One region of the Pontibacter sp. YIM B11418 genome, then DNA from elsewhere that is predicted to be linked to it. Evidence: riboswitches for the same ligand, from Rfam matches in the RefSeq annotation. Region 1 holds a riboswitch; the other holds the start of a gene.
The links. Region 1 has a riboswitch for cobalamin ahead of AC4QZR_RS02780 (TonB-dependent receptor plug domain-containing protein). Riboswitches for the same ligand answer to the same signal wherever they lie in the genome.
Positions count from the first base shown of each region.

Region 2: another riboswitch for cobalamin. It lies ahead of AC4QZR_RS18260 (acyl-CoA thioesterase); the one in region 1 lies ahead of AC4QZR_RS02780 (TonB-dependent receptor plug domain-containing protein).

Region 1 is NZ_JCAEMH010000001.1:609,316-621,505, reverse strand. Features, by position in the region: gene AC4QZR_RS02790 (hypothetical protein) at 1-27, shown strand, start outside; gene AC4QZR_RS02785 (YncE family protein) at 108-1,238, opposite strand; gene AC4QZR_RS02780 (TonB-dependent receptor plug domain-containing protein) at 1,264-3,177, opposite strand; cobalamin riboswitch at 3,279-3,480, opposite strand; gene AC4QZR_RS02775 (DNA-3-methyladenine glycosylase) at 3,669-4,268, shown strand; gene AC4QZR_RS02770 (arginase family protein) at 4,271-5,176, opposite strand; gene AC4QZR_RS02765 (EcsC family protein) at 5,248-5,985, opposite strand; gene AC4QZR_RS02760 (hypothetical protein) at 6,085-6,264, opposite strand; gene AC4QZR_RS02755 (hypothetical protein) at 6,406-6,882, opposite strand; gene AC4QZR_RS02750 (THUMP-like domain-containing protein) at 7,176-8,372, opposite strand; gene AC4QZR_RS02745 (DUF4397 domain-containing protein) at 8,508-9,200, shown strand; gene ahcY (adenosylhomocysteinase) at 9,351-10,658, shown strand; gene AC4QZR_RS02735 (glycosyltransferase family 2 protein) at 10,713-11,447, opposite strand; gene AC4QZR_RS02730 (LytR/AlgR family response regulator transcription factor) at 11,564-12,190, opposite strand, start outside.
Region 2 is NZ_JCAEMH010000008.1:52,589-64,778, forward strand. Features, by position in the region: gene mutY (A/G-specific adenine glycosylase) at 1-488, shown strand, start outside; gene AC4QZR_RS18230 (single-stranded DNA-binding protein) at 599-1,081, shown strand; gene gldE (gliding motility-associated protein GldE) at 1,108-2,478, shown strand; gene gldD (gliding motility lipoprotein GldD) at 2,486-3,058, shown strand; gene AC4QZR_RS18245 (Riean_0653 family protein) at 3,271-3,795, shown strand; gene AC4QZR_RS18250 (Riean_0653 family protein) at 3,866-4,339, shown strand; gene recG (ATP-dependent DNA helicase RecG) at 4,504-6,600, shown strand; cobalamin riboswitch at 6,609-6,805, shown strand; gene AC4QZR_RS18260 (acyl-CoA thioesterase) at 7,034-7,453, shown strand; gene AC4QZR_RS18265 (hypothetical protein) at 7,596-9,056, shown strand; gene AC4QZR_RS18270 (glycosyltransferase family 2 protein) at 9,057-9,788, opposite strand; gene AC4QZR_RS18275 (acyl-CoA dehydrogenase FadE) at 9,930-11,720, opposite strand; gene AC4QZR_RS18280 (four helix bundle protein) at 11,779-12,135, opposite strand; gene AC4QZR_RS18285 (thiolase family protein) at 12,169-12,190, opposite strand, start outside.

The sequences.
Region 1 (12,190 bases):
GACCTGAAGCCGAATCCAAATCAGTAAGCTGGCTCAGGTATAAAAGCACGATGCCCGGCGCTCTGTTAGTGAGTGCCGGGCATCGTGCTTTTCAGGAAAGGGAATTTTTACCGGAATAGAAACCCGTTTGGTGCTATACCTACCCGGAAGGAATCTACAGCAGCGCCGCTCTGCGGATTGTAGCGCACTACCCAGCCGTTGGAGGCGTAGTCGGTTGCTTTGCCGGCGTAAATGGTGCCGCTTGCAGGTTCCACACCCAACCCATTGAAGCCATAAGCTACATAAGTGCCCCGGTCAATGAGCGGTTGAGAAGCCAGTGAAGTCGCGTTCACATCCTGTACCCATACCTTGTTGTTGAACACATAGTAGAGTTTATCGCTGTTCAGGTTTGGTGTGAGTTTGCCCGGAGCCGGTGCGTTTTGGCTGAAGGTAAGCGTAGCCACTACAGAGTTGCTGGTCGTGTTGATTTTAGCAAGGGAGCCAGGCGTGCTGCTCTCTTCACTCACCGACCAGTCAACTGGATCGTAGGCTTTTATACCCTGGCTGCTCACCCAAAGCACATTGTTACGGTCCAGGGCCAGGCTGTTGGGGCCATCGTTTACTGTAATTTCGGTTTCGATGGCATCTGTCGCGGTGTTGATGACCGTTACGGTATTTCCGCCGTTGTTCGCTACATATAGTTTACTACCAGCTATTACAAGCTGTTCCGGCTGCACGCCAACCGTAATGGTTTTGGTCACAGTCAGCGTTTTCAGGTCAATTACGGCCACACGACCGTTGCCATATACATAAGTAGCGGGGTCATAACCCAACCACTCGGTTACGTAAGCCTTGTCATCGTTCAAGGCAGCAAAATAGCGGGGAGCTTCCAGTCCGGTAATCTCGCCTTCGGCCTTCAGGGTCTGGGCATTGGTTACGACCACCTTGCCACTGTTATTCATCACCAGGTATAGCCGGTCGCCCTGTTGTGTCATGTGCTGCAACACATCACCCAACACAAGCGGGGCATTCACTTTCTTGAACGATTCGTTTTCCACTGATTTGCTGTCATGGCTGTAGAAACTCACCGAAGCATTCGATTTGGTCATGGCGCCTTCGTTGGAAATGAGCACTCCGTTGCGGGCATATTCTCCGGTTGGGCCAGTAGTATTATCATCGTCACAGCTAGTAAAAGCAACTGCGCTCAAGGCAAAAGCCGCGGATAGTAAATAGCTGCGTAAACGGGTAATTTTTTTCATGTTGTTGAAAGGTATGGATATGAAATTAAGGTATAACAAAGCGTAAGCCGGCTGTCAGGCTGCGGGGTGGCATCGGTACATTTTCGAGCACGGTATAGGTATGGTTGGTCACATTATCGCTGCGCACCGAAGCGACAAACTGATACTGACCAAGGTTGAATTTTTTATGTACTGCGAGGTTGAGCAAGGTATAGCCCGGCAGGCTGCCGGCATTGCTGTTGTCGGTATAGCGAAGTCCGGTATGCGTCAGGTTGCCGAGTATTGTCCAGGTGCGGAAGGAGAGTTCGGCACCCAACTGTACTTTATGCAGCGGCACGTGGGCGAGTTGCCTGTTCAATTCCTGGGTTCCTTCGTACGCTTTCACCTGCTCAGAAGAGGTATAGGTATAAGCACCTGTAGCTGCAAGTCGCCAATCGCCGAGAGTAGTGGTAGCGCGGCTGCTGAGTTCTATACCTTGGGAGCGCACTTTCTGCAGGTTGCGGGGGGACCAGTAGCTGGACGTGACAGGCATCCACTGTATCCAGTTGTCCACGAGCATGCGGTAAACCGAAAGTTCTGACTCCAATTTTAGAGTGCCTAAGGTATAGCGGTGGCGCAGACCGGTTTCGTAACTCCAGCCCTGCTCCGGTTTGATGTCCGGATTGCCACCCGGCTGCCAGAAGCGCTCGTTCAGCGTCGGCACCCGGTAGCTGCCCGATAGGTTGCCCTTCAGGTATAGCTGGTGCTCGCTTTGCTCCAGCAGCAGCCAGTTGGCACCCAGCGTAGGTGCAGGAATAGGATTATAGCCTTTCACAAAAGCCTGGCGCAGATTCAGGCTCAGGTCGAGTCGCTTGCTTGGGTCGTAGCGGAAAAGCAGGAAAGCAGAGACGCGGTCTTCAGTTACCTGTCTGCCATAGCCTTGCACATCGGCCTCGAAATGCTGCAGGTTAAGGCCGCCCCGCAAACTCCAGCTGCGGGCATAGGTATAGGTCTGCTCGGCCTGCACCTGGTAGGTATTGATGTCGGTGAGGGAGTTATTGCTGTTGTCGGTGTAGCGGAGATAATCGTTGAAGACGGCTGCTTTCACGGAGGTTTCGCCCCAGTTGCTGCTGTGGTTAAGCTCTGTCATCAGGCGCAGGTTGCGGTCGAGTTGTTTGGCGTTGGTGTTGGCAGCTCCCAGGGCTGGCGGCACTTCGCGATCGGCATAGGTATACCAGCCGTGTAAAGCCAGTCGGGTATTGGGAGAGAGTTGCCAGCTTACATCCTGCGTAAAACCATGCTGTGCCACCTCTGCCTGGTCCTGCCGACGGGTAGGTGCCCCGATGCGACCATAATCCCGGAAAGAAAAGTCGTTCTCTGCCGCCAGGTAATAGCTACCTAAAGCAACAGATACCTTCTGGCCACTATAACGGGCGCTGGCACTGGAGAAGTAGCGCCCAAAACTGCCGACCTCCTGGGATATTTCCGCACCAAAACCTGGCTCTTGTTGTGTTAGAGAGTTAAGTAAAACAGCCCCACCAATCGCTCCGCTGCCATAGGTAGCACCTGCCGCACCGTGTTGTACCGCAATGCTCCCGATACTGCTCAGAGGCAACAAGGACATATCATTCTGCCCCAAAGCAGGCTGACTGATGTTGAGTCCGTTCCAGAGTACGGCGGTATGTGTGGCGCTGGTGCCCCGGAAGGAGGGAGTGGAAATTCCGCTCGGTCCGTTCGTTTTCAGAAATACCGGTGTGCGGGCCTGCAAAGCGTCGGCAATAGAGCCGGAGGCGTAGGTGCGGATGTAACTGCTGTCGAGGGTGCTCACGCGGCTGCCAGAGGCAAAAACCTCAGCGGGCTTACCAAAGATCTCGACAGTGCGCAGGTGGTACAACGTAGTATCCTGCTGCGCAAAAGCGGGTGAAGTTATACCTAGCGAAAGGGCCAGGTACGATATAAGACGGTAGTGAAACTTTGCCACGTATACGCTTGCTTAAATCCCGAAGCATGCAGGCAGGTAGGGCAGGAACAGCGCGCGCAGGTATAGCGAAGGCCGTGCAGCTTTTTACCCGAAAGCATACGACAATTTTGGTCGAACTGGCAGGTCTCCTGGCTCTCTTCAGGTCAGCCAGCCTTCCCATGCGTTGTGCGGCACAGTGGCGGTGGTTTTGGCTACCCTTTTTAAGAAGATTACAGTTGCGGGAACAGCATAGGTATTTCACCTATTTCCCTTTTAAGGCCTTGCGTTGGATATAACAAGGCCACCAATCTGAAGGCAAAGCTAGTGATTAATGCTGAATGATAGATGAAGTGTGTTGGAATAATTAGGGAAGGCCAGGCAGGTACGGGTAAAAGTCAGCCTGCTGGCTATAGGCGAGGGTGTTTTCTCCTCCAGCTTACAACTGTTTTACCGTTCTTCAGTAATCATCAGGAACGATCAATTAGTAGTTATTCATCCTTACTCATTCATAAGTGAAACTCGATAAAGACTTTTATACCCGGCCGGATGTCGTGCAAGTGGCCCAGGACCTGCTGGGGAAGTATCTCTACACGAACCACGATGGCATCCTCACCGGCGGCATGATCGTAGAAACGGAGGCTTACTCTGGTACAAACGACAAGGCCTGCCATGCCCACATGAACCGCCGGACACAACGCACCGAAATTATGTACTACGAAGGCGGCGTGGCCTATGTATACCTAGTGTACGGCATCTACAACCTGTTCAACATCATCACTAACGTAGAAGGAAGCGCCGACGCCGTGCTGGTGCGCGCCATCCAACCAATAGAAGGTATAGAAGAAATGCTGCTGCGCCGCAACATGAATACCATCAAGCCCAACCTAACCGCTGGACCAGGCGTGCTCAGCATCGCCTTAGGCATAAACCGCAGCCACTACGGCGCTCCCCTCACCGGCGACACCATCTGGATAGAAGACAAAGGTATAGACTTACCTGCCGAAGGTATAGCCATTGGCCCCCGCATAGGTATAGATTATGCCGGCGAAGATGCGCTGCTGCCCTGGCGCTTCTGGCTGAAAGGAAACAAATGGGTGAGCCGGAAGAAGTAGTTTTACTTTGCTGTACGGGCTTTCTGGAAGGTATCTGTAAAATGTTGGACAAACAGTTTCGTATACTTTCCGCCCGAATCCAGGTCAGGGTCCAGAATAGTAATTTCTATTCCGGTGGCTTTCGGACTGGATAAAAGCAGGTATAGGATACGGTCAAACTCTTCGTAGCTTAGCCCACCGGCAGTCCGGGAGTCAACGGCAGGCATGACCTTGTCATCCAGGACGTCTACATCCAGGTGAATCCAGAAGCCGTCTAGGTTATTGATGTCTACCATGTTCAGGAAAGAGCTTACGCACTTGTCTATACTTGTCTCACGAAGTAAATCCAAGGTGAAATAAGTAGCCTGTGAGTCTCGTATTATTTGCTCATATTCGTCATCGTACTCACGGTTGCCCACACACCAAACATATTCCTCCTGTATGTAAGGAGAATGCCCCTGAATGTCAGTAAGCTTCTTAGGGCCTCGGCCGACTGCAAGGGCTGCTGCCATACCTCCGGCGCCTCCGGTACCGGATTGTGGTGGTTCAATAAAGTCTGTATGCCCGTCTAGGTAAAAAAGCGCATAGGTACCTCTTTGCTTTAAGGCCAGTGCACTTCCAATCAGAATACTGCAGTCCCCGCCCAGAATCAAAGGAAATTTCTGTTCAGACAATACCTCATTTAAGAGCTTCGCTTCTTCTTGAGCATATTGTGCAAGCGCATCTGCATTCAGCACCGCCGATTCCGGGTCGTGGTGCATGCGGTAGGGAGGAGGGGGAAGTACCCGAGTAGCTTCTGGTGCGATTAACTGATGAAAATGATGCTGGCGCAGCCATTCCGGGAGTTTCCTGACACCCGGCTCTTGCCCCTGCGAAGGCTCTTTCAGCCCAAGGTTAGACGGAAACTCTAGAATCGTAACGCTATTCATCTCTTTGGTTTTGCATGGTGTGGCAAGCAGATTTTACCTGAACCACTTATACAAAGTACGAGGATGGGAGCCTAACGGTGTAGCTGCTTTTTCTCTTCCAGCCACCGCATGCGGTAAGCGTTCATGGCAGTTGTGCCTAGTTTGTTGATGAGCCGGTAATTAACCACAGCTCCGATCGGCGCTCCTACAATAGGTATGAGCTGTGCCATTTTAGCCAGGTCGATGTGGTCGCGGTACTCCTGCTGAAACGTGCGCCAATCAAATTGGTGGATGTCTTCGGGAAGGTGCTGTGCCTGCTGCTGCCAGTGCTCGATCTGTAGGTATACCTCCCGGCGGCGCTCCTGGCTGCTAAAGGCAAGCTGAAAAATGTGGAGGAGGTATACGCGCTCCCGGTAATCATCGGCAGAATAGCCGTAGAGTGCAGCTATCTCAAAAAGCAATTTTAGCTTCAGGCCCAGCAGGAGCGGGAAGTCCGCTATACCTAACAGAAAGCCGCCTGCTCCGGTAATACCTCCTTCTGCGGCAGCTGCCTTTCTATAGAAATTGATGCGTTCCAGCACGATGGATTCGGTTAGCTGCAGAGAAGAAAAGGGATAAGGCTTTCTGGTGGTAAGCTCAGACCCAAAGAGTACGGCCCGCACCATCTGCTTTATGGTGGCCGTGATAGCCTGATGCACCTTCTCCGGAATGTAGCTGTTAATCTTGTCCTGCATACGCTTCGCCAGCTTATTTACCAGCGAAGGTCTGCCGCGCATTTCATGTTGCCAGTTTCTGAGTTCATGTATAGCGTGTTGTTCGTATGCAGTCATTGTTCGGGAGATGTAGCAGGTATAGATACGAAATGGCCAGCCACAACATACAACTGCTGTGGCTGGCCTAATATACAGAATATCGTTCTGTTTATGGTTCTACTGCCCTTGGTTCTTCTGCTCGTTGTCGGTGCGGGCTTGTGGCGTTGGGTTGTTGGAGCCCATTTTGCCCACTGCGTCTTTGTGCAGGTCATTGCCGATGTCCTTCTTAGAGCCAGACTTGCCTGTGCTGGATTGCTGGTTCTTCGGCATGTTTTTGTTTTCTTTCTCGTTTTTCATAGCATTCAAATTTTAGTACGGTTACAACTTGTGTCTTCTATACCTGGTTTACGCAGCCTGGTAGCACTGGTTTAAGCCAACAGAGAAGCCCGCAGCATTTGCCACGGGCTTCTCTGTATTATATGCAGCTAAACTATATTATTAGGAATTATCGTTGCTGGAGCCTGAGTTGCTGTTGTTCTTGTTGCTCTGGCGTCCTGCTTCTGCATGTCCCTCAGAGTCACCGTGCCAGCCTTTGCCTTGGTTCTGGCTGCTGCCCTGAGACTGACTGCTGCTCCTGGCCTGTGACTGGTTGCCACTTCTGGCCTGAGTCTGGCCACTCTGTGAAGAGTTGCTGCTCGAAGACGAAGAGCTGTCGTTCTTATGGCTCTGTCGACCGGCCTCTGCGTGACCTTGTGAATCACCGTGCCAGCCCTGGCCCTGGTTGCTGCTTCTTGCCTGCGAACCCTGATTGCTCTGTCCCGAAGGATTGTTCTGAGAACGTGAAGTGCTCTCAAACTCACCGGATTCGTTTCTTGGTTGGTTCTGATTACGATTCTGATTCTGACCCTGATTCAGGTTGTCCTCATTACCACGTTTCATATTCTGATTCTGGTTTTCCTCATTATTACGTTTCATAGCTTTCGTGTATTTAAGTTGAACATAGTGCCTCCTTCTCAGACGAGACTCTCATTTTTACGAGTTAAGTTTCTAACGGTTAGCAATTTAAGCGAATCGGAATTGTGACATGTATAGCAATAAAACCGACTGTAACTAGTATGGGTATATAGCGTTATGCAAGTATAACAGAGGGTGTATGTGATTGTGAATGAACCTGTTGATGGGCTAAACAAGTAGGGTTGGCCAAAAATAGGATTGGACTATGCAAAGAGAGGAGAAAACTAAAGCGGTCGAAATTAGTATGAAAAAAATTAGCTCGAAGGGAGCGTCGCTTTGCGGCAATAGATCACCAAAGGCTTTTGGTGCATATCTGTTGTAAAGAAAAGATAGTCTTCGCCACCTTCTTTTATACCTGTCTTTTTTCGAATATCAGCCACCGACTCCAGAAAATTGCGAACCGTTATGTTGGCCTTGCTTTGCGGCAGCCTGGCCAGGATCTCTTTTTTATTATAGCGTCCTATACCCTGGCAGACAAACGCCCGGCCCGGAAAATCAGGTATAAGCTGATCGGAGGTATAGAGGTGACTGTTAGGGTGAAGCTTATAAAGGCCAAACTGACTGGCCACACTGCGGTAAGCTCCGGATTTAAGTATAGCAGAGTTGGGCTCGTAGAGATATGCCTTCGGGTCGGCAAAGGAGACGGTTGTCTGTTCTTCCTGCTCTTTGGTAAAGGTAAGCTTCTGTATACTGCCGTCGGGTAGCAGGTTGACCGCGTGGCGCTCGGGGTTAGCAGTTGCCTGGGGTTGTAGCAGGTATAGCACTTCCTTGCATTCGTTGTGCAGCGCGATCACCCATACCTGCACGACGGCGCCCAGTTGCTCCAGCGCCAGTTCTATGTCCAGCATAGGGGAAGTCTTGAGCAGTACCGCGTCCGCCTTTGCAAACAGCACCGGAAGCAGCCGCAGCACATCCGGTTCACAGTCTTTCAGCAGGTGTACTTTCTCCTGTCTTTCGCCACGCCGTGCCGGATCCAGGTATAGCACATCAGCATGGCCGGTAAAGCTTTGCAGGAAATCTTCAGCGGTAGTATTCACAGCCTCTATATTAGCAGCACCTAGCAATTTAAAATTATAGGCGGCTATCTCCGAAAGCTCGCTGTTCTGCTCCACATGCACCACCTGCTCAAACTGCTTTGCAAAAAAGAAACTGTCCACTCCAAAACCGCCTGTCAGGTCAACTAGTAGTTTGCCCTCCACCAGCGAGGCTTTAAAAGCCGCTGCAGGCTCCGAGGAAGTCTGCTCTACCGACATCGCTGTTGGAAACACCACATCCGGATGCGCTACCCAGGTCGGCAGTTTGTCAGTAGCTTTTTGCCGAGCCTGGATCTGTTTGACCAGGTCAGCGACCGGCAGCTGCGGGTAACGGCCTGCCTGCAGCATCAGTTCGGCGGGGTTGCGGTGCTGGTGCTGCTGTATAAAATCTTTCTCTTCCGGAGTATAGTGCTTCATGGTGCGCTGCAAAGGTACAAATTTAATCAGCCCCGTTTTTTTTCATAAAAATCGAGTGGTCGCAAACAATCCTTATACCTGCTGGTTCTAATCACAGCTAAAAGAAATCTTTAACAAATAATTTATCGGATTACTATGAAGAAATGGATGAAAATCATGCTGCTGGCCGTGCTGCCGGCAATGGTGCTGACAAGCTGCGATGATGACGACGACGATGACAACGCTATGATCGAAACCTCCAATGTAATGGTGGTGCATGCCTCTCCTGACGCTCCTGGCGTCGACCTGTTGGTGGATAATAGCAAGGTAAACACAGCTGCCCTTACTTTCCCGAACAACACCGGCTACCTCGAAGTGCAGGCAGGCCGACGTAATGTGAAGGTAAATGCTGCAGGTACTAGCACAACCGTGATAGACGCTAACCTGGACCTGGAAAGAAACGAGAGCTACTCCGTGTTCGCAATCAACACGCTAAGCGCCATTGAACCTTTGGTGCTGGAAGACGACCTGGATACCCCTGCCGCCGGCAAAGCGCACGTGCGCTTTGTGCACCTGTCGCCTGACGCGCCTGCCGTGGACGTGGCCGTGACCAACGGACCTGTGCTGTTCGGCAACCGGGCCTTTAAGAGCGCAACCGACTTCACGCCTGTTGATGCCGCCTCTTATAACCTGGAAGTGCGCCTGGCCGGTACTCAAACAGTAGTGCTGACCGTACCAAACGTGCAGCTGGCCGCTGGTCGTATCTATACCATTTTTGCCAGAGGTTTTGTGGCCCCTCCGGCAAGCAACACGAACACCCTTGGCGCCGAGATCATTACGAACCGATAACTGCGAAGGAGACATACCTACAAGAGGCCTGTGCCATTGGCACGGGCCTCTGTATTTAAAACTGTTTGACTTTCAGCCGTATACTTATCTGGTGTTGAAGATGACAGAGAAATTTTATAATTTTGTGCTTCCTTAAGAAAATATTACAACATGATTGATACGCAACTAAAGTACAAGGTAAAAGATATTTCGCTGGCCGAGTGGGGCCGCAAAGAGATCAGACTGGCTGAGGCAGAGATGCCTGGCCTGATGGCAATCCGTCAGGAGTATGGCCCAAGCAAGCCGCTGGCGGGTGCCCGCATTGCCGGCTGTCTGCACATGACCATCCAGACTGCCGTGCTGATCGAGACGCTGGTGGAACTGGGCGCTGAGGTGACATGGTCTTCGTGCAACATTTTCTCTACGCAGGACCATGCCGCCGCTGCCATTGCCGCTGCCGGTATCTCGGTTTACGCTTGGAAAGGTATGACTGCTGAGGAGTTTGACTGGTGCATCGAGCAGACGCTCTTCTTCGGTGAAGACCGCAAGCCACTCAACATGATCCTGGACGACGGCGGTGACCTGACCAACATGGTGCTGGACAAGTACCCTGAACTGGCCGATGGCATTAAAGGCCTTTCTGAAGAAACGACTACCGGTGTTCACCGCCTGTATGAGCGCGTGAAGAATGGTACACTGCCAATGCCTGCCATTAATGTGAACGACTCGGTAACCAAGTCGAAGTTTGATAACAAGTATGGTTGCAAAGAGTCGTTGGTAGATGCGATCCGTCGTGCTACGGATGTGATGATGGCTGGTAAAGTAGCGGTTGTAGCTGGCTACGGTGACGTTGGAAAAGGTTCTGCCGCTTCATTGCGTGGTGCCGGTGCCCGCGTGATCGTAACCGAAATCGATCCGATTTGCGCGCTGCAGGCTGCCATGGACGGCTTTGCGGTGAAGCGTATGGTCGATGCCGTGAAAGAAGCTGATATTGTGGTGACAGCTACTGGTAACAAAGACATCATATCTGAGCAGCATTTCCGCAGCCTGAAAGATAAGGCGATCGTTTGTAACATCGGTCACTTCGACAACGAGATCGACATGGCCTGGCTGAACGGTGCTTACGGTCATACAAAAGATACCATCAAGCCGCAGGTCGACCTCTATAACATCGAAGGCAAAGACATCATCGTGCTGGCCGAAGGCCGCCTGGTAAACCTGGGTTGCGCGACTGGTCACCCATCGTTTGTAATGTCGAACTCTTTCTCTAACCAAACTTTGGCCCAGCTGGAGCTTTGGACAAACGCAGCCGCCTACGAGAACCAGGTATACACCCTGCCAAAGCACCTCGACGAGAAAGTAGCCCGCCTGCACCTAAGCAAGATCGGCGTTGAACTGGACGAGCTTCGTCCGGACCAGGCCGCTTATATTGGTGTGGAAGTAGAAGGCCCTTACAAGCCGGAGTACTACAGATACTAATTTTAGAATTCAGGTATAAGCAAAAAAGCCGGGGCATCAGCTCCGGCTTTTTTGTTATTGCGATTTGAATCTGCCTAATTTAAAGAACTTGTAGACGGAGGCCTTCACCTGTTTGAACTTGTTGTCAAGTTTGAGGTATTTGTTGGCTCTATCGCGGTAATGGACACGGCGATGCAAACCCAGATGCGTGGTATAGGGCCTGTCCAGAATCACGGCGGTGTAACCCAGGTCACTGAAGAAGTCTGATATCTCCCGCTCAAACTGCCCGAGGCTAAACTGTGTGAAGCCACCCATCAGCTTATAGTCGCTCATGCGCTTCAGGCTTGGATTCAGGATAAAAATCTCCTTCTTCACTTCTCTATACCTGATGCCCTGATACTCCTGCTCTTTTTCCGCGAAAAAATCGGACGGGAGCTCTTTTGCTATTCTTCCCCAAACCGTGATGAGTTTCGGGAATGCCTCCATCAAAGTAAGCGAGTCCTCTATAAAACCTTCACGCAGGAATACCCAGTCGTCTTCGCAATGGAAGATATACTCTGTGTCTACGTGGCTATAGGCAATCTCGATGCTCCTGCGCTGGCCCAGTTGCTCCGGGTTCACAATCGTCTCAAACTTGTCGTAGCTGAACTTCTGCAGCACCTTCTCCAGGCCTTTACGGTTCCCGCTGTCTTCAATCACCAATATCTTTTCGACAGGGTAGGTGTTGAACTTAAAAAAGGTCTTCAATGTGGCTTCGAGCAGATCGAAGCGGTTGCAGCTGGTAAAAACGACGGTGATTCTCTGGGACATAAAAATGCTGTGACAAAGCACAAAGATAGGGGTACGTCTAAAATAATTGCCCTGACCTTTCAATTATTTAAAGGTCAGGGCAATTAGTGGCTTTTACCGGTGTAGTAGCGTTTCTGTCAGATAATGTTAAAGCGCGACATCAGCGACTTCTTATAAGATTTGCCAATCGGGATATCACCTTTAGAGAACACAACCGCGTTTTCTTCCAGAGCCTCCACTTTGTCGAGGTTGGCAATATAAGAGCGGTGCACCCGCACGAAATTGCTGGAAGGCAGCTTGTGCTCCATGTCTTTGAGTGTGGAGCTGACAAGGTACTTCTGATCTGCTGTGACGATAAAAGAATAGTTGTCATACGCCTCTACCCACAGAATGTCGCTGTAATGCACTTTGATGATGCGGTGCTTTACCTTTACGAAAATGTAGTCGGTTTGCGGTTCCGCTTCCTTTGGCGCCTTGCCTGCGCCGTTGTCAACTCCCTTCTGTCCGGAATCGTGCTTGTAGAGTGCCAACTCAATGGCAGAACGCAGGTTCTTTTCGTCGAACGGCTTGGCCAGGAAGCCATCAGGCTCTGTTTTCTTTGCCCTGTCCAGTGTGTCCTTGTCGGCATAGGCGGTCAGGTAGATGAAAGGAATGTCGAATTCCTCCCGAATTTTAGAGCCAATCTCGATACCATCAATGTCACCTTTCAGGTTCACATCGAGCAGTACCAAGTCTGGTTGCATGGTTCGGATCATGTCAAGTGT
Region 2 (12,190 bases), on a different contig from region 1:
TGTTCTGCCCGCTGCAGCAGTCCTGCTTTGCTTTTAACCATGGGCTAGTGCAGGAGCTGCCGGTAAAATCGAAGGCAAAAGCTGCCCGGCCGCGATTCTTTCACTACATGGTATTTGCGCACAAAGGAGAATATTATATGCGTAAGCGCCTGAGCGGCGATATCTGGGAAGGGCTGTATGATTTCTACCTGCACGAGAGCGACTCCAAGGTACTTGACACCGCCAAACTGCTGCGGGAACTGAACGACGCAGGTATAGCTGTGCAGGAATCGCATCTTTTACCGCCCCGCAAAGAATACAGGCATGTACTTAGCCATCAGAAAATTACGGCCCGTTTTTATCTGATTCAGCTCAATTTTCGTTTAAGTGAAGAGGTTTTGCAGGAGGCGAGACTGGCACCTTATTCATCTGAAAAAATAGAAGCATTACCGAAGCCAATTCTTATCGACAGCTATTTGAAACATGAGAAGATTTTACTAAATTTATAAACTGAAACTTTTCTGTTTGCAAATGCATTCTAGAGGTTCAGTAGCCATAATTGCCTCCGGCTAGGTTGTCGGAGTAGCCCAAATCAATTTAATATTAAACAAAAAAAGACATGGCAAGTGTAAACAAAGTCATCCTTATCGGCAACCTTGGTAAGGACCCGGAAGTTCGCCACCTCGAAGGCGGCGTAGCTGTAGCGCGTTTCCCGATCGCTACTTCCGAAACATTCAAAGACAAAAACGGCGAAAAGCAGGAGCGTACCGAGTGGCACAACATCGTGCTTTGGCGTGGTCTGGCTGAAGTGGCCGAAAAGTACCTGCGCAAAGGACAGTCTGTCTTCATTGAGGGCAAGATCCGCACCAACAGCTACCAGGACAAAGAAGGAGTGCAGCGTTACAGCACCGAAATCGTGGCTGACAACATGACGATGCTGAGCGCGCGTGAAGGCGGCAATGGCGGCTCAGGCAGCTTCCAGGGCGGTGCCTCTTCGCAGTCCTCGGGACAATCATCACCAGGTCAGGGCAGTGCCGCCACATCAGGCAAGGGCAATGCTTCTGCCTTCCAGAACGACGAGCCAGACGACCTGCCGTTCTAACCCATGTTTAACCTAACTATCTGATTTTGGACAGTTTAGATTCCGGAGACCCCCTAAGTTATAGCTTACTGCAACTTTTACAAAGCGCAACGGCTTTACTTAGAATTGAATATATCGCAGCCATCACGGCCTGCTTTATCTTATTGCTGCTCTCTGCCCTCACTTCGGGGGCGGAGGCAGCTTTTTTCTCGCTCACTCCCCAGGAGATCGAGAAAGCCAGAACGAGCAAAGACAAAAAGCTCCAACTGGTGCATCACCTGCTTCAGGCCCCGCGCCAACTATTGGCCTCCCTTCTGATCATCAACAATGCGATCAATGTCAGTATCATTACCCTCTGCGCCTATATTGCGTGGCAGGTGACTGGTTCTGTCACCATTACCACCTTCGCGCTGCTTCTGTGTGTGCTGGTCGTTACGTTCCTGATCGTATTTTTTGGCGAAGTACTGCCCAAGGTATACGCCCGCATACACGGACCTGCCATTGCGCAGCGCACGGCCCCTGTCCTTTCCGCCTTGGCCCCTGCGCTGAAGCCACTTGCCTGGATGCTAACCCGCATCAGCTCCTACATTGACAGACGCTACCGGGTCCGGTCTTACAGCAATACGCTGGAGGAACTGCATCATAGCCTGGATGTGGCCTTGTCAAATGAAGAAACCTCGCCGGAAGAGCGCAAGATCCTGCGGGGTATTGTCAACTTCGGCTCGATCACGGTCAAGCAGATCATGCGTCCGCGTTTGGATATTGTGGCGTTCCCGCAGAGCGCTACATTGCCGGAGCTTCTTCCGCAGATCATCCAGTGGGGTTATTCGCGTGTACCGGTCTATACCGAGAACACTGACAGCATCGACGGCATCCTGTATGTAAAGGACTTATTGCCGCACCTCGACAAAGGAGCCGACTTTAAATGGCAGAACCTGATCCGGGCACCTTTCTATGTGCCGGAGACCAAGCACATCTCCAACCTGCTGCAGGACTTCCGGGAGAAGCACGTGCACATGGCCATTGTGGTGAACGAATACGGCACGACAATAGGCCTGCTGACCATGGAAGATGTGATCGAGGAGATTGTGGGCGAGATCAACGACGAGTTTGACGAAGGGGACGAGATCATTTACTCACAACTCGACGAAAATACCTTTATATTTGACGGTAAAACATCGCTGCACGACTTTTGTAAGATCACAGAGGTTCCGTTTGATGCCTTTAACGAGGTAAAGAGCGAGCACGAAACGGTGGCGGGCCTGATGCTGGCCCTCTTTGGTCGCATCCCTTTTGTGGGCGAAGAAGTGTCGTACGGCCGCTACTACTTTACGGTGGAGTCGGCGGACAATAAGCGTGTAAAACGAGTCAAGATTAATGTCGCAAGCAAAAAAGAGCACTATCATAAAGTCGGCTAAACTGCAAATGGCCCTGTGGTCAGGTATGGCCCTGGCCGTAGCTAGCTGTAACGCCGAGTACACCCCAAAGCCAAAAGGCTACAACCGCATCGATCTGCCAGCCGTGGCTTACCAGCCGTTGCAGGATGAGCACCCCTATACCTTTGAGTATTCGAAGCACGCCAAGATCCGCCCAGACTCCTCCATGATAGCGCAGCCACACTGGATTAACATCATCTATCCAAGCCTGGGAGCCAATGTGCAGCTGACTTATAAGGCCATCAATAACGATCCGAAAATGCTGAATAACCTGATCGAAGATGCCCGCAAACTGACAGGCAAACACCAGATAAAGGCTTATTCAATTGAGGAAACAGAGGTTCGGACACCACAAGGAGATATTGCTTCGGTATTTGAGCTGGAAGGCGAAATTCCAAGCCAGTTCCAGTTCTATGTAACCGATACGACCACGCACTTCTTCCGGGGAGCGCTCTATTTCAGAACCGCTACTCAGAACGACTCACTGGCTCCTGTGATTGAGTATGTAAAGAAAGATATTGTGCATATGCTGAACACGCTGGAATTTAAGGATAAGAAGTAGGTTTATTTGACAAAAGACTTTGTGACAAAGAACAAAAGACCGTGGGTATACCTGCGGTCTTTTTTTGTTTATGTTCAGTTCGGATGGTCAATGCCCATTTGGAATAGCTTTTCTGGCACGAAAAAACTCAATGGCTCAGGTATAACAAACTGATATTCACTATATTTAGCATACCACCCACTACTTCTGCTGTGAAACTACGTTCCAAACTTATGCTACTGCTCTTGCCGCTGCTGTTTGCGGCCTGCAAAAAGGACGAGCTGAAACTGCTGCCCGATGCCACCCAAACGGGCGCCGACACCATGGGGGCTATCGTTAACGGCAAGGCCTGGGTAGCCAACGGTGGTAAAGGCTTTCAGGCTCCAAAACCGGTGGAAGGTGGGTATCTGGCATCAAGATCCTTTGATGAAACCCGGAATAATGTGTTCATAAGCGCTTACAGGAAAAATAAGACCAGTTTGCATTTTTATTTGCGAAATGTAACGCAGCCAGGGGAGTATCTGCTAAACACAACTACGAAACCAATCGGCGGTGAGCTAGTACAACCTCACAACCACGGGGCCTATCAAGTGCCAGGCAAGCTGCTCATGACCAATAGCAGGTATACGGGAAAGGTCATCATCACCAGGGCAGATACAGTTAACAAAATTGTGTCGGGCATCTTCACTTTCAAGGCCGTGCACGGGCAGGACACGGTGACGGTAACCAATGGCCGCTTTGATGTAGGCACGTTTTAAACGCACTACTTATTGGCTTTACTCTTATCAATGGTTACAGAGCTCACGGCATGAAACACGACAGTTACATATGAAGAACAAGCTATACTTTCTGATACTTCTTGTAGGCCTGCTTTCCTGCTCCAAGGACAGCTTCTGTGATGAATCATTCTGCGTCAAGATAAACGGTAAAAAATGGTGGCCGAGCAGTGGATTTAAGACGAATTCGTTGTCATTTACTCTGACGGATAACGGAAACAGATTCTGGTTTAGCGCTCAGAATGGCTCTACCTATCTCCTGGTTAGCGTAAGTGATACGATCAATGGCATCAGAGTAAGGGATTATGAACTTGGTGAGCATTTCAATGCTGGCTATTACACCCAAGATACGAACATGGATTTTCGCACGGACAAGATGCGTACTGGGTCTTTATCCATCTCCTCAATCGATCGATATAAAAGAACAATTTCCGGTACGTTCCATTTTAAAGCCCATAACTCCACAACAGGCGAATTGGTGGAGATCTCGAATGGCAGTTTCAATGCAACATACTACGAATTCTGAGCAAAGCGCACAATTCGATTGGGCCGAGTTATACAGACTTTTATACATACTGCCACTATTCACAACACATAAAGCCCCGCCAGCATTTACACCTGTCGGGGCTTTTGCTTATTTTTGTCAGGTATACCTGCTATACCTTATTTACCTAACCTGAGCGGACACCCTTGAACAACTTCTTCCATACCAAGATCGAATTTCTGAAAGGCGTGGGGCCGCAGCGTGCCGAGCTGCTGCAGAAGGAGCTCAACATCTATACCTACGGCGATCTCATCCAGCACTACCCTTTCCGTTACCTCGACCGCACCCAGTTCTACAAAATAGCCGAACTGGACGAGAGCATGCCTTATGTGCAGGTGCGCGGGCGTGTGCGGGGCAAGGAGGTGCTGGGAGAAGGCCGCAAGCAGCGCCTGGCCGCTACACTCGTGGACGAGGACGGCAGCGAGATGGAGCTGGTTTGGTTTAAGGGGGTGAAGTGGATGCAGAAGACGCTGAAAAACCACACCGACTACATTGTGTTTGGCAAACCCACGCAGTTCAACGGCAAGTGGAGCATGGCGCATCCCGAGCTGGAGGAACTGGGCGAGGAAAAACAGACTGCCTCCTTTCTGCAACCGGTATATAACACCACCGAGAAGCTGAAGGCCTTCCGGGTAGAGAGCAAAGTGATTGCCCGCATGATGGAGCTGCTGCTGAAGGTGGCGGAGCCGAACATACACGAAACGTTTTCGCCGGAACTGATAGACCATTACCGCCTGATGAGCAAGCGGGATGCGCTGATCAACATTCACTTTCCGCAGTCAGTGGAGAAGTATAATGCAGCCAAATTTCGCCTCAAGTTCGAAGAGCTCTTTTACATTCAGTTGCGTCTGCTGCGTCAGAAAACGGTGCGTCGTGCCGATCTGGCCGGACAGGTGTTCAGGCAGGTGCCGACTGTTACGGAGTTCTACAAAAACCATATGACCTTCGACCTGACCAATGCGCAGAAGCGGGTCATCAAGGAAATACACAAAGACTTGACGGCCGGCAAGCAAATGAACCGCTTGCTGCAAGGCGACGTAGGCTCGGGCAAAACGATCGTCGCTTTCATCACCATGCTTATCGCGGCCGACAACGGAGCGCAGTCGGTGCTGATGGCCCCAACCGAAATTCTGGCGGATCAGCATTACACCGGCCTCAAGGCATTTGCGGACCGGCTAGGTATAAACATCGGTAAGCTCACCGGCTCCACCAAGACCAAAGACCGTAAAGTGCTGCACGAGCAGCTGCGCTCCGGCGAAATGAAGATGATCGTGGGTACGCATGCACTGCTGGAGGACGTGGTACAGTTCCAGAACCTGGGCCTTTGCATTGTGGATGAGCAGCACCGTTTCGGGGTGGAGCAGCGCTCCAGGCTGTGGCGCAAAAACCCGCGCATCATTCCGCATGTGCTCGTGATGACAGCCACCCCTATACCCCGTACCCTGGCCATGACGCTCTACGGCGATTTGGATGTGTCGGTGATCGATGAGATGCCGGCGGGCCGTAAGGAGATCGTGACTGTGCACCGCTTCGACTCCCACCGCTTGAAGGTGTTCCAGTTCGTGCGTGACCAGATCAAGCTGGGCCGTCAGGTATACATCGTGTACCCGCTCATCGAGGAGTCGGAAGGCATGGACTACAAGGACCTGATGGATGGCTACGAGAGTGTTCGGCGGGCTTTTCCGGAGTACCAGGTGAGCATGGTGCACGGCAAACTGAAGGCGCAGGACAAAGACTACGAGATGCAGCGCTTTGTCAAAAACGAGACGCAGATCATGGTAGCCACTACCGTAATCGAAGTGGGTGTGAACGTGCCGAATGCCTCGGTGATGATCATCGAGAGCGCAGAGCGCTTCGGTCTGTCGCAGCTGCACCAGCTGCGGGGCCGTGTGGGACGTGGCGCGGAGCAGAGCTACTGTATCCTGATGACCGGGTATAAGCTGAGCAAAGACAGCAAGACCCGACTGGAGACGATGGTGCGCACTAACAATGGCTTCGAGATTGCCGACATCGACCTGAAACTGCGCGGACCGGGCGACCTGATGGGCACGCAGCAAAGCGGTGTGCTCGACCTTCTCATCGCCGACCTCGCCAAAGACGCCCCCATTCTTCAGGAGGCGCGTGCGGCCGCGCAACGTGTGCTCAATGAGGATCCTCAGCTGGAGCAGCCACAAAACCAGAACATCATGCGGCACATCAAATCGCTGAGCGTAAATACGGTTAACTGGAGCCGTATCAGTTAAAAATTTCTATCTTTACAACGTTTGGAGGCACCTCGGCCAGGTATAAGCTGAGGTTTAAAAAGGAACCGTGTGAAAATCACGGGCTGACGCGCAACTGTAAATAACACCTAATTGGCTGTCTCAAATTATCCATTGTCCGGAAGAGGATGAGAAGGATGGCAGCCAGGTTATAAGCCAGGAGACTTGCCCCAAATAACTTTACGCATGCTTTCGCGCCTGAAGCCTGTGGTCTGAGAAATTACCCGACTCCTATAGCCGGCCTGGCTTAAAAGAGTCGTAGCCTTTCCTTTCCGCCATTCTACAGCGCCAGCATACAAAGCCACACGACTATGCTGGAGACTTGTTTCATCTTTCCTATACCTCCTTTCCGGGCTACAATCCTTGCAGCGGTCAGCAGTGCATACGTATACCTTATCTTTAAAATTATACTTTTATGAATTTACAAGAACGCATTGCCCAATCGGAGACTCGCATATTCAAGGCCGTTTTCCCGAACACTACCAACCACTACGACACCCTGTTTGGCGGCACAGCCATGCAACTGGGCACAGCCATGCAACTGATGGATGAAGTAGCTTTTATCACGGCTACCCGCTTTTGCCGCAAACGAGTAGTTACTGTATCGTCAGACAGAATAGATTTTACCCAGCCTATACCTGCAGGCACCATTATCGAACTGATCGGGCAGGTAAAGCGCGTAGGAAACACCAGCCTGAAGGTGGAAGTGGAGATCTACATTGAAGAGATGTACTCTGATGTGCGGCTAAAGGCCATCCACGGCAGCTTTACGTTTGTCGCCATCGACGATAAGAAACAACCAGTGTCTGTATTGGAGAGTGAACTTCAGCGTTAAGGCAGGCTATACCTGTTTTTAGGTAATTTGCGTTAAAGGTTTTGTTTGTGCTGGTTCCACGAGAAACAATTTTATCCTATATTCGACCTGTCTATACCTGACGCAGAACATTTTGCTCACTGAAATTTCTAAAACTTATACCTTGAAAACACTTCATTTTTTGCCGTTCCTTTTGCTGGTGGTGCTTTTGGCCTCTACAGATGCCACTGCACAGGGCAGGAAAGCCGCCATACCTTTCACTTACCTTCCTGATAACGCAGAAGACCAGTATAACCAAAGCATCAGTAGCAAGACGCTTCCGCTGGAGGCTGACGGTTTTGTGATCCTCAGTCGAAATAAACCCGGCGAATATGCTATAGAGCGCTACAGTGCCACACTCAAAAAAGCCTGGTCAACTGCGATACCACTTGCTGCCGAAGAAACACTGGAGGCTTTTGCCAAAAACGAGGAAGCGGCACTGGTGGTAACGCACCGTCACGATGAAAAGGGCAACCAGGTGCTGTATGCGCACCGAATAGACCTGCGGAATGGCCAGAAAGACAAACCGGTGCTGTTGCTCGAAGCTCCCGCTGATGCCCGCAAAGCAGGTGTAGCTCTGTCGCCGGATGGCACCAAAATCCTGGCTTATCGCTTTAATGTGACGGGCAACCAGGTGGTGCAAGGTATAAGCGGTAGCCTGTACGACGGCAAACTTCAGAAATTAAAAGACACGAAATACAACCTGAGCGACCTGCGCGGCATTGTGTCGGCCGAGGTGACCGTCAACGATGCCGGCGATCAGTTCATCAGCCTGATTTCTGAAAACATGGAGCGACTGACCGTGCGACAGTATACCCTCAAATCGCCGGTTGCCAAAGGTATGTCGGTGCTGGTAGGTGGCATGTTCGACGGCAAGAAGGTCTACATCATGGACAGTAAGTATGCTTTGCAGCCCAACGGAAATATATATGGCGTGGTGCTCACGGCCGATGAGAAAACAGGCGAGTATTACAGCCTGAAAGCCGTAAAATTTGATTTTGAAAACGAAGACATGGTGTTTGCGGAGGAATTCCGGTTTACGCCAGAATACCTGGCCAGTGTAAACAAGCTGGACCAAAGCGGTGGAGCAAAAGCCAGTCGCCTGGAAGATATCTACCTGACTGACCTGATCCTGACGCCGGAGGAAAAGCTGATTGTGCTGGCCGAGAAAAAATACATGGAAGGTGGCGAGAACTCTCCTTACTATGCCAAAGAGATCCACCTTTTTGCCTACGACCAGTTTATGGGCACAGCCTGGAGCTCTGTGCTGATGAAAAACCAGAAGGCCCCGGCTGACGAAGCTTTTACAGGTATATCGTACCGCTATCACCTGACGGGCAACACACTGAACCTGCTCACCCTGGAAGAACTGGACGGCAAGTATGACCTATACCTGCGCCGCATTGACACCAACACTGGCAAAGCGGAAGCGCCAAAAGCCGCCGGTCTGAATGTAGCAAACGATAAGAACATCGCCTATGTAAAGGATTTCACGACCTGGCTTTCAGAGCGAGATCTGGTAACGGTGGTGCGGCCATCCAAAAAAGCGAATAGCCTGCAACTACGTCGTTTGCAGATCAAGTAATCAAGACACTCTTATACCTGACAGGAAGCGCGACCACTCTTTGGTCGTGCTTTTTTGCTTTTTGAGCTTCCGGGTGAAGGAGCTAAGCTGCACCAGCATGTGCACAAAACCCACATAGTCCACGATCTCAACATACATCTTAAACTCCCTCCGGGAACCCTCCAGCACTCCAAGCTTGTCTACTTTGTAGGTGTTCATGGCTGACCAGGGAATCCAGCGCACCCGTTTGCGTCGCTTGATCATATAGCGGTTAATGGCGACCTCCAGTTGGTAACGTGCCACGGGTTGGGCCAGCACCTCCTCCAGATCACTCCGCCGCAAGAGCCGCTCGCCTGACAGCAATATATCGCTGCGATACCAGCGCACAAACCAGGGCGACCGGATACGGCGCAGGATGAGCATATCGACTTTTGTAGTATTTTGAAAGGCATGAATGGCCTTTTCAAGCTCAGTACCATCTAACTCCTGCAGATCGGCGTCCATCAGGAGCACCTGCTCGTGCTGCACAAACTGGAGTCCATACTGTATGGCAGCGGCCTTTCCCCGGTTCTGGCTGAGGCGTATGACCTGTACACTTGGCCATTGCTGCCTTACCATGGTAGCCGTGCTGTCAGAAGACCCGTCATCCACACATATTACCTGCTGTATGCCATTTACATTGGTCACCACATCTAATACTGCCGCAATGCGGTCCTGTTCGTTATAACATGGAATAAGGCATGCTACCCCCATATGCTCTGATTATATTAATGCTTCGGTATTCGGGTATGTTTACGCACGATTAATCATTAAGTCACCAGAAGGTAACCCAATTAAACAAAAAGGCTGCCCCCTACGGAGACAGCCTTTCTTAAACTATAGATTTGTCAGAATCTAGTACACAAATTCGTTTGCCTCGATCATAGAAGCTGCAATGCGGCGGCGGGCTTCTTTGGTATTGTAGAGGTCTTTCTTGGTGAAGCGCTTCAGGCCCATGAACAACAGGCGCTGCTCGTCACCCTCCACCATAGAGGCAATAGCGTCTTTACCGGCCAGGAAGGCAGTATCCACGGCATCGTTCACGGTCACGCGCACAATGTCGATCTGATTGGCCACGGCATCCTCACCTTTCATACCTACCAGTTTCTCTACACGCAGCAGTGTTGACTCCGCCACGTAAGTTTTGATAGCCATATCGGCGATGTTCATCAAGATTTCCTGCTCTTTGGCCAATGAGTTCATGTACTTTTGCACTGCCGTACCCGCCACCATCAAGATCGCTTTCTTCAGGTTACGGATCGCTTTGTGCTCTGCAGCAAACAGGCCTTCTTCTTCCTCACCGAAATCAGGTATAGCCATCAGTTCGTTTTGCACGTTTTGCGCAGGTCCCATCAAATCTAACTCGCCGTTCATAGCCTTTTTCAGGATCATGTCTACGGTAAGCATGCGGTTGATCTCGTTGGTGCCCTCAAAGATGCGGTTGATGCGTGAATCGCGGTAGGCGCGGTCCATTGGGTAGTCGGCTGAGAAGCCGTAGCCACCGTAGATCTGCACGCCTTCGTCCACCACGTAGTCCAGTACTTCAGAACCTTCTACTTTCAGGATGGCACACTCCACGGCAAATTCGCGGGCTGCTCCCAGCATGGCTTCGTTCTCGCCTTTGCCGGCAGCCAGCAACTCCTGCTCTTTGCGATAGATGTCCATACCGCAGCGGTATAGAGCTGACTCCACAGCATAGATGCGGATGGCCTGCTCTGCCAGTTTGTAGCGTATAGCTCCAAATTTAGAGATTGGCAATTTGAACTGCTGGCGCTCGTTAGCATATTTCACCGACAGGTCTGCCACTTTTTTAGCGGCTCCCAAGGTAGCAGCGCAAAGTTTGATACGACCAATGTTCAGGATGTTGAAAGCGATCAGGTGACCTTTGCCGATCTCACCCAACACGTTCTCTTTCGGCACTTCGCAGTCCGACAGGAACACCTGGCGCGTAGAAGAACCTTTGATACCCATCTTGTGCTCCTCGTTGCCAAGGCTCAGTCCCGGGTAGTTTTTCTCTACAATGAAGCCTGTGAACTTGTCGCCGTCTACCTGCGCAAACACAATAAACACATCGGCAAAGCCAGCGTTTGTGATCCACATTTTCTGACCGTTCAGGATATAATGCGTACCGGCTTCGTTCAATACAGCTTTGGTTTTGGCTGCCAGGGCGTCAGAACCAGAACCCGGCTCAGTGAGGCAATAAGCTGCCGCCCATTCGCCTGAAGTCAATTTCGGCAGATAATTCGCTTTCTGCTCATCTGTACCGAAGTACAGGATTGGCAGCATACCTATACCTGTGTGTGCCGCAAAAGCCACCGGGAAGGAGTGTCCACCACCTACTGATTCTGTTACAAGAAGCGAAGTGTTAAAGTCCATGTTCAGACCACCGTACTGCTCCGGCATGGATACAGCAAACAGTCCAAGCTCTCCAGCTTTTTTCATCAGGCCTTCCATCAGACCTTCTTCGTGGTTGTCGAGGCGCTCGAGTAGCGGGTTCACTTCTTCGCGCACAAAGTCCAGACAGGTCTGCGCCATCATGCGTTGCTCCTCGCTAAACTCGGCAGGTATAAACACGTCCTGCGGATTCGTTTCTTTGATCAAAAATTCACCACCGCGTACGGTAGTTGCTTTATTTTGGGTTTCCATGGTATTTAGATTTTTTGATTTTTTGACAAAGGACAAAAGACTCTTTATCCATAAATATTCAATCTTTAAGTCGATCCTGTAGATTACTAATCTTCTTCTCAAGACTATGAAGCAACTTGAGCAAACCATTAAGACTATCTTCGGACAGGTAGCCAAACTCTTTCGACAATATTAATTGTGTTTCCACCTCGTAAGCTGATCCTAAAGCTATACCTAGAAAATTTCGAAAGTCTTTGTTTGTACTTCGAGCTGAGCCTTCTGCAATGTTTGAGGCAATAGATACAACAGCGCGATTAATCTGGCTTGTTAGTGCATACTTTTCGTAATCAGGGAACTTTCTAGATTGAAAGTATACTTCTTTCGCAATAGCTATGGCCTCCTGCCATACTTTTAGTTCCCTGAAATTATGCTTCATCTTATGTCCTTTGTCAAATAGTCTTTTGTCAAGTTATTTGAGTAATTCATAGATG